Regions from separate parts of the Streptomyces sp. NPDC033229 genome, predicted to be linked through region 2. Evidence: predicted binding sites of a transcription regulator. Region 2 holds the regulator's gene; the other holds the start of a gene.
The links. Region 2 encodes HrcA, which represses chaperone genes, less so after heat shock. Its sites were predicted from a motif close to TTNGCACTCNGNNNNNCNGAGTGCNAA; they were not measured.

Region 1 (4,171 bases), on a different contig from region 2:
GCGGAGCGGGTGACCTTGACCGGGTCGATCACGCCGGCCTTCACCAGGTCGCCGTACTCACCGGTCGAGGCGTTGAAGCCCTGGCCCTTCTCGAGCTCCGCCACCTTCGCGGTGATGACGTAGCCCTCGAGGCCGGCGTTCTCGGCGATCCAGCGCAGCGGCTCGACGGCGGCGCGGCGGACCACGGCGACACCGGTGGCCTCGTCGCCGGTCTTGCCGAGGTTGCCCTCGAGGACCTTGACGGCGTGGACGAGCGCGGAGCCACCACCGGAGACGATGCCCTCCTCGACCGCGGCGCGGGTCGCGGAGATGGCGTCCTCCAGACGGTGCTTCTTCTCCTTGAGCTCGACCTCGGTGGCCGCACCCACGCGGATGACGCAGACGCCACCGGCGAGCTTGGCGAGGCGCTCCTGGAGCTTCTCGCGGTCCCAGTCGGAGTCCGTGGACTCGATCTCGGCCTTGATCTGGTTGACGCGACCGACGACGTCCTCGGAGTTGCCGCCACCGTCGACGATGGTGGTGTCGTCCTTGGTGATGGTCACGCGGCGGGCGGTGCCCAGCACGTCCAGACCGGCCTGGTCGAGCTTGAGGCCGACCTCCTCGGCGATGACGGTGGCACCGGTGAGGGTGGCCATGTCGCCGAGCATCGCCTTGCGGCGGTCGCCGAAGCCGGGGGCCTTGACGGCCACGGCGTTGAACGTGCCGCGGATCTTGTTGACGACGAGGGTGGAGAGCGCCTCGCCCTCGACGTCCTCGGCGATGATCAGGAGCGGCTTGGAGGCGCCACCCTGGATGATCTTCTCGAGCAGCGGGAGCAGGTCCTGGATCGAGGAGATCTTGCCCTGGTGGATCAGGATGTACGGGTCGTCGAGGACGGCCTCCATACGCTCCTGGTCGGTGACCATGTAGGGCGAGAGGTAACCCTTGTCGAAGGCCATGCCCTCGGTGAAGTCCAGCTCCAGGCCGAAGGTGTTGGACTCCTCGACGGTGATGACACCGTCCTTGCCGACCTTGTCCATCGCCTCGGCGATGAGCTCGCCGACCTGCTTGTCCTGCGCGGAGAGCGCGGCCACGGCGGCGATGTCGGTCTTGTCCTCGATCGGACGGGCGGTCGCGAGAAGCTCATCGGACACGGCCTTGACCGCGGCGTCGATGCCCTTCTTCAGCGAGGCCGGGGAGGCGCCGGCGGCGACGTTGCGCAGACCCTCGCGGACCAGCGCCTGGGCCAGCACGGTGGCGGTGGTGGTGCCGTCACCCGCGATGTCGTTGGTCTTGGTCGCCACCTCCTTCACGAGCTGGGCGCCCAGGTTCTCGTACGGGTCGTCGAGCTCGACCTCGCGCGCGATGGTGACGCCGTCGTTGGTGATGGTGGGGGCACCGAACTTCTTGTCGATGACGACGTTGCGACCCTTGGGGCCGATCGTCACCTTCACGGTGTCGGCAAGCTTGTTGACGCCGCGCTCAAGGGCGCGACGGGCGTCCTCGTCGAACTTCAGAATCTTCGCCATGGGAGCTGTTGTGTCCTCTCGAAAGAACTACGCCCCGGTCGCCCGGTTGTTCAGACTCGGGTGGCCGGGGCGTAGATCAATGCAAACTGGGGTTCCGTACTTTCCGGGGTACCTGCCCCCGGACCCCGGCTACTTCTCGACGATCGCGAGAACGTCGCGAGCCGAGAGGACGAGGTACTCGTCGCCGTTGTACTTCACCTCGGTGCCGCCGTACTTGCTGTAGAGCACGACGTCGCCGACGGTGACGTCGAGCGGAAGACGGTTGCCGTCCTCGAAGCGACCCGGGCCCACGGCCAGGACGACGCCCTCCTGGGGCTTCTCCTTCGCGGTGTCCGGGATGACCAGGCCAGAGGCCGTGGTCTGCTCGGCGTCGAGCGGCTGGACCACAATGCGGTCCTCGAGCGGCTTGATGGCAACCTTGGAGCTGGCGGTCGTCACGATCCGACCTCCCCCTTCGGAGATCTCACGGGGTTAACTGTCTGAGGTGGCGACCAGGTCGGATCCGTCGTCGCGGGTGCCGGAGCTGCCCGTCGCCGTGTCTGGCACTCCCCGGTGGAGAGTGCCAACGAAGCCGAGACTATGACGCGGTTAGCACTCGGTCAAGCGGAGTGCCAATTCGACGTGCGCTGCGCGTGCCGTTCCACCCCTGGGGTGAACCCCTCGTACAGACCTCGCACAGGCCTCGCGCGGGACGCGCACTGGGCGCTTACCGGCGCACCGGACGGTCGCAGGGGTGGACCTTCCCGCGCGTCGCCGGGGGTAATCCTCCGCCGGGCCCTCAGAGATAGTCCTCCAGGCGGGCCACGGTGTAGCCCTGCTTCTGGATGCTGCGCAGCATGTTCGTCGTCATCCGGGTCATCGACGTGCCCTTCAGCTCCTTCGGCCCGCGGAAGTGCGCGAGGACGATGTCGCCGGGCCGCAGCTTGCCGCCCTGCGCGTAGCGCATGTCGTTGATCTGCATGGTGGCCTCCCACAGCACGACCGCCTTCACCCCGCAGCCGCCCGCGGCGGCGAGGGTGGCGTCGTTGTAGTTGCCGTAGGGCGGACGGAAGAGCGTCGGTCGGGCGCCGTACCGCTTGGCCAGGACGTCCTGCTGTCCGCATATCTGGCGGCGCTGGGCGTCGGGGTCAAGGGTGCGCAGGTTGGGGTGGCCGAGGGTGTGGTTGTGGACGCCGTTGCCGAGGGCGTGGAGCCGGTCGAAGTAGGGGTAGCCACGGCCGGCGCGGGCGATGTCGTCGGTGAGGAACATTGTCAGCGGCAGCTTGAGGTCCTCGGCCATCTTCACGAACTCCGGGTCCTTCTCGGCCCCGTCGTCGATGGTCACGAAGGCGACCTTGTCCCGGGTGGGCACCCGCCGTACGAGCAGGGGCGCGCCGCCCGCCTTCACGCTCTCCGTCAGCTTGCGCGCGGGCGGGGCCGGGGGCGCGGCGAGGGGCTTGTCGAGGCCCCAGCGGCGGTAGGCGTCGGAGGCGGTGGGGGTCGGGGAGGCGGTCGTGCCGACCGCACCCACCGGCCTGCCCTTGCCCGCCTTGTCCGATCCGGACGAGGCTCCGGCGGTGGTCCCGGACGAGCAGCCCGAGAGCAGGCCCGTCAGCAGAAGCGTCGCGGCGCAGACGGGGAGGGCGGTGGCGAGGGCGGCCCGGAGGCCGGAAACAGTCGTGCTCACCGGCACGATTGTTGTTCATGTGTTCGATGCCTCTGACCGGGGCCGGACTTGGGGGGTTACAGCTCCGGTGCCGGTGCCGGTGCCGGCAGTGCCGCGACGGCGGCCGCCCAGGGGAACGCGTCGACTTCGTCGCCGCGCTCCGGGTGGTAGCCGTCGCCACCGAGGAGCACGGTCACGCCCGCCTCGCGCAGGAACGCGACGCTGCGCCCGAAGGCGGGATGCGCGGCCTGGGCGGCGCCGAGATGCGGCAGGGCGGCGACGGGCAGGCGCAGCCCGATCGCCTCGGTGACGAGCCCGAGCGCGAGGGTGTCGGCGATGCCGACGGCCCACTTGTTCAGCGTGTTGAAGGTGGCGGGCGCGACGAGGACGGCGTCGGCGGCGGGCAGCACGTCGGGCTCGTCGGGGAGCTTGTACGCGTGCCGGACCGGATGCCCGGTCAGGTCCCGCAGCGCGTCCGTGTCGTCGGCCAGCCAGCGGTGCGCGGAGGGCGTGAGGATCAGACAGACGTCCCAGCCGGCCGCCTGGGCGGCGCGGATGCCGTCGGTGATCCGGCGGGCGGGCGGGGCGGCGCAGGCGATCAGGTACAGGACGCGGCGCGCGGTGCCGTTCGCAGTCATACGGGCCAGTCCACGGGGTGCGGCCGGGGCCCGCAAGTGGTGCGTTCCCCGCGGGGCGGGCTCCGACGGCCGGGGCGTCGGGCATCGGGCCTCGCGCCCCGGGCATCGGGCCTCCGACGTCGGCGAGAATGAGACACGTGCCCGCACCGAACTCCTCCACCGGCTCGCCCACCGACGCCTTCGCCGCGCTCCTCACCGACGAAGGACGGCGGCTCCTCGACACCCTGCGCGACTACGACCCCGCCCAGGAGCTCGCCACCGCGACCCGGCTGCGCCGCGAGTACTCCGCCGAGCTGGTGTCGGCCGCGCTCGGCCAGGCGCGGCTGCGACAGCGCGCGGTGGCGAAGTTCGGGGCCGAGGACGCGTACCGCATGTTCTTC
Region 2 (4,171 bases):
GTTGAACGCATCCTTCAACCGCGAGAACAACCCCTGCTGCCCCGGCTTGAACTCGCCCATGGGGCGCTCCTCGCCGCGCAGCTTCGCGAGCTGTCGCAGCAGGTCCTCCTGCTGCGGGTCGAGCTTGGCGGGGGTGGTCACCTCGACGTGCACGACGAGGTCACCGCGGCCGCCGCCGCGCAGGTGCGTGACACCGCGCTGGTGCAGCGGGATCGACTGGCCGGACTGGGTGCCGGGCCGGATGTCGATCTCCTCGATGCCGTCCAGGGTCTCCAGCGGCACCTTCGTGCCGAGGGCCGCGGCCGTCATCGGGATGGTGACCGTGCAGTGCAGATCGTCGCCGCGCCGCTGGAACGTGCTGTGCGGGATCTCGTGGATCTCCACGTACAGGTCACCGGCCGGGCCGCCGCCGGGGCCGACCTCGCCCTCGCCCGCGAGCTGGATGCGGGTGCCGTTGTCGACACCGGCCGGGATCTTCACGGTCAGGGTCCGCCGCGACCGGACGCGGCCGTCGCCGGCGCACTCCGGGCACGGGGTCGGCACCACGGTGCCGAAGCCCTGGCACTGCGGGCACGGCCGGGAGGTCATGACCTGACCGAGGAAGGACCGGGTGACCTGCGAGACCTCGCCGCGACCGCGGCACATGTCACAGGTCTGGGCGGACGTGCCGGGGGCCGCGCCCTCGCCGCTGCACGTGGTGCAGACGACGGCCGTGTCGACCTGGATCTCCTTGGTCGTCCCGAAGGCGGCCTCGTCGAGGGTCACTTCGAGCCGGATCATGGCGTCCTGGCCGCGCCGCGTGCGCGACCGGGGGCCGCGCTGCGAGGCCTGTCCGAAGAAGGCGTCCATGATGTCGGAGAAGTTGCCGAAGCCCGCGCCGAAGCCGCCCGCGCCACCGGCGCCGCCCGAGGAGGACAGCGGGTCGCCGCCGAGGTCGTAGACCTGCTTCTTCTGCGGGTCGGAGAGCACCTCGTAAGCGGCGTTGATCTCCTTGAACCGCTCCTGGGTCTTCGGGTCCGGATTCACGTCCGGGTGCAACTCGCGGGCGAGTCGACGGAAGGCCTTCTTGATCTCGTCCTGCGAGGCATCACGCCGTACGCCCAGGACCGCGTAGTAGTCCGTGGCCACTTACGACTCCGCCAGGATCTGTCCGACGTAACGTGCCACTGCGCGTACCGCTCCCATCGTTCCGGGGTAGTCCATGCGGGTCGGTCCGACCACGCCGAGTTTGGCGACTGCCTCGTCGCCCGAACCGTAGCCGACGGCCACGACCGATGTGGAGGTCAGCCCCTCGTGAGCGTTCTCATGACCGATGCGAACGGTCATGCCCGAGTCCTTGGCCTCACCCAGGAGCTTGAGCAGCACGACCTGCTCCTCCAACGCCTCCAGCACGGGCCGGATCGTCAGCGGGAAGTCATGCCCGAAACGGGTGAGATTGGCGGTGCCGCCGATCATCAGCCGTTCCTCGGTCTCCTCGACCAGGGTCTCCAGCAGGGTCGCGAGGACCGTAGAAACGGTTCCTCGGTCGTCCTGCTCGAAGGACTCGGGAAGGTCCTGCACCAGCTGCGGCACATCCGCGAAGCGCCGCCCCACGACCCGGCTGTTGAGCCGTGCCCGCAGGTCCGCGAGCGAGGTCTCGCCGATCGGCGCCGGGCAGTCGACCATGCGCTGCTCGACGCGTCCGGTGTCCGTGATCAGCACGAGCATCACACGGGCCGGGGCGAGTGAGAGCAATTCCACATGCCGCACCGTCGAGCGGGTCAGCGACGGGTACTGCACCACGGCGACCTGCCGGGTCAGCTGCGCCAGCAGCCGGACGGTGCGCGCCACGACGTCGTCCAGGTCGACGGCGCCGTCCAGGAAGTTCTGGATCGCGCGCCGCTCGGGCGAGGACAGCGGCTTGACGCCGGCCAGCTTGTCGACGAAAAGGCGGTAGCCCTTGTCGGTCGGGATGCGGCCCGCGCTCGTGTGGGGCTGGGCGATGAAGCCCTCGTCCTCCAGCGCGGCCATGTCGTTGCGCACGGTGGCCGGGGACACGCCCAGCCGGTGCCGCTCGGTGAGGGCCTTGGAGCCGACGGGCTCCTCGGTGCCCACGTAATCCTGGACGATGGCGCGCAACACCTCGAGCCTTCGTTCGCTCAGCACCGCGCGCACCTCCCAGTCCAGCCGTCTCACGGGGTCGTCCCTGGCACTCGAAGGTCACGAGTGCCAAATCCCTCCCGCCAGTGTACGGCCGGGTACTACGGCCAGGGCAAGGGCCGTCCCGCCGCGCGCCTCCCTGGCGGGCAAACCGTACCGTGCTCCGGCTAGCGTCTCGGTATGGAAAATCATGGGCAATGGGGCGCGCGGGAGCGCTGGGAGCCGCTCGCGCCGGGGATCGCGCGCCGCAGGATGCCGGTCTGGGACTGCACGATCGGGGCCGTCGCCGGGCCTGACGGGGTGCTGCTGGTGGACACCGGCTCGTCCCTGCGGGAGGGCGCGGAGATCCGTCGGGAGGTCGAGGAGCTCTTCGGCCGCCGCGTGACGCATATCGCTCTCACGCACGCGCACTTCGACCATGTGCTGGGCACCGCCGCCTTCGCGGGCGCGCAGGTGTACGGGGCCATGGGCATCGACACGGCGCTCCGCGACGGGGAAGAGGTGCGCACGAGCGCGGTGCGGCAGGGGGTGGACCCCGATGCCGCCGAGGAGGCGGCCGATCTGCTCGTGCGCCCGCACCATCTGGTCTCCGGCGAGCTGACCCTGGACCTGGGCGGCGGCCGACGGGCGCTGCTCGCGGACGTGGGGCCAGGGCACACGGCGCACGATCTGGCGGTGCTGGTCACGGACTCCGGTGGCGCTCCGGAGGTCGTCTTCTGCGGGGATCTGGTCGAGGAGTCCGGTGAACCGCAGGCGGGCTCGGACGCGCTGCCCGAGCAGTGGCCCGCGGCGCTGGACGCGCTGCTGGCGCTCGGCGGCGAGGACGCGATCTACGTGCCGGGGCACGGCGCGGTGGTGGATGCCGGGTTTGTCCGTGCGCAGCGTGACGCGCTGGCGCTGCGTTTCGGCGTGTCGTAACGCCGGTAGCGCGCTTTTTCCTATGGTCGGGCTGGTGCGCGGCAGAGGTCGCGTGCTTCCGGGCACCCCCGGCCCCCGGATCCCCCGACCGGAACGGCTCCATGCGCAGCAGACAGTACGGCCCCGACCTGACCCCTCCGTGGAAGAAGACCGCCCCCGCTCCCGAGGTCCCGGCCGACCCCGACCTCGTGGTCGAGGAGGTCACGACGGGCTTCTGCGGGGCCGTGGTCCGCTGCGAGAAAACGGCGCAGGGCCCGACGGTCACCCTGGAGGACCGCTTCGGCAAGCACCGGGTCTTCCCGATGGAGCCGCGCGGCTTCCTCCTGGAGGGCCGGGTCGTCACGCTCGTACGCCCGGGTCCCTCAAGCCCCCGCGCGCCCCAGCGGACCGCCTCGGGCTCGGTGGCCGTGCCCGGGGCCCGGGCACGGGTGGCCCGGGCCGGGCGCATCTACGTCGAGGGGCGGCACGACGCGGAGCTCGTGGAGCGGGTGTGGGGTGACGACCTGCGCATCGAGGGCGTGGTCGTGGAGTACCTGGAGGGCATCGACGACCTCCCCGCCATCGTCCGCTCCTTCGCCCCCGCCCCGGACGCGCGCCTGGGGGTCCTGGTCGACCACCTCGTGCCGGGCTCGAAGGAGTCGCGGATCGCGGCGCAGGTCACGGGCGCGGACGTGCTGGTCGTCGGCCACCCGTACATCGACGTGTGGGAGGCGGTGAAGCCGTCCTCGGTGGGCATCGCGGCGTGGCCGCGCGTACCGCGCGGCGAGGACTGGAAGACGGGCGTGTGCCGGGCACTGGGCTGGCCGGAGAACACGGGGGCCGCGTGGCAGCGGATCCTGGGGTCGGTGCGCTCGTACAAGGACCTGGAGCCGCAGCTGTTGGGGCGGGTGGAGGAGCTGATCGATTTCGTGACGGCGCCCTGAGAATTCTCAGCCCGTCCGGCGATCGAGGGCCGGGGCCCGGGGCGGAGCCCCGGACCCCGGGGCCTCAGTCCACCAGGTCCCGCACCACGCCATCGGCGAGCAGCCGCCCCCGCAGGGTCAGGACCGCGCGGCCCTGCTCGTACGGGCCGGGGTCCAGCAGGCCGTCCGCCAAGGCACGCGCGGCCGCTGCC

Region 1: the regulator HrcA is predicted to act here: its motif matches at 2,097-2,123, upstream of groES (co-chaperone GroES).

The regions. Positions count from the first base shown of each region.
Region 1 is NZ_JBVIQR010000055.1:206-4,376, forward strand. It holds gene groL (chaperonin GroEL) at 1-1,508, opposite strand, end outside; gene groES (co-chaperone GroES) at 1,638-1,946, opposite strand; gene ACZ53N_RS31650 (polysaccharide deacetylase family protein) at 2,287-3,174, opposite strand; gene ACZ53N_RS31655 (flavoprotein) at 3,231-3,791, opposite strand; gene ACZ53N_RS31660 (THUMP-like domain-containing protein) at 3,920-4,171, shown strand, end outside.
Region 2 is NZ_JBVIQR010000008.1:60,352-64,522, reverse strand. It holds gene dnaJ (molecular chaperone DnaJ) at 1-1,128, opposite strand, end outside; gene hrcA (heat-inducible transcriptional repressor HrcA) at 1,129-2,145, opposite strand; gene ACZ53N_RS09835 (MBL fold metallo-hydrolase) at 2,320-3,057, shown strand; gene ACZ53N_RS09830 (DUF3097 domain-containing protein) at 3,159-3,980, shown strand; gene hemW (radical SAM family heme chaperone HemW) at 4,045-4,171, opposite strand, start outside.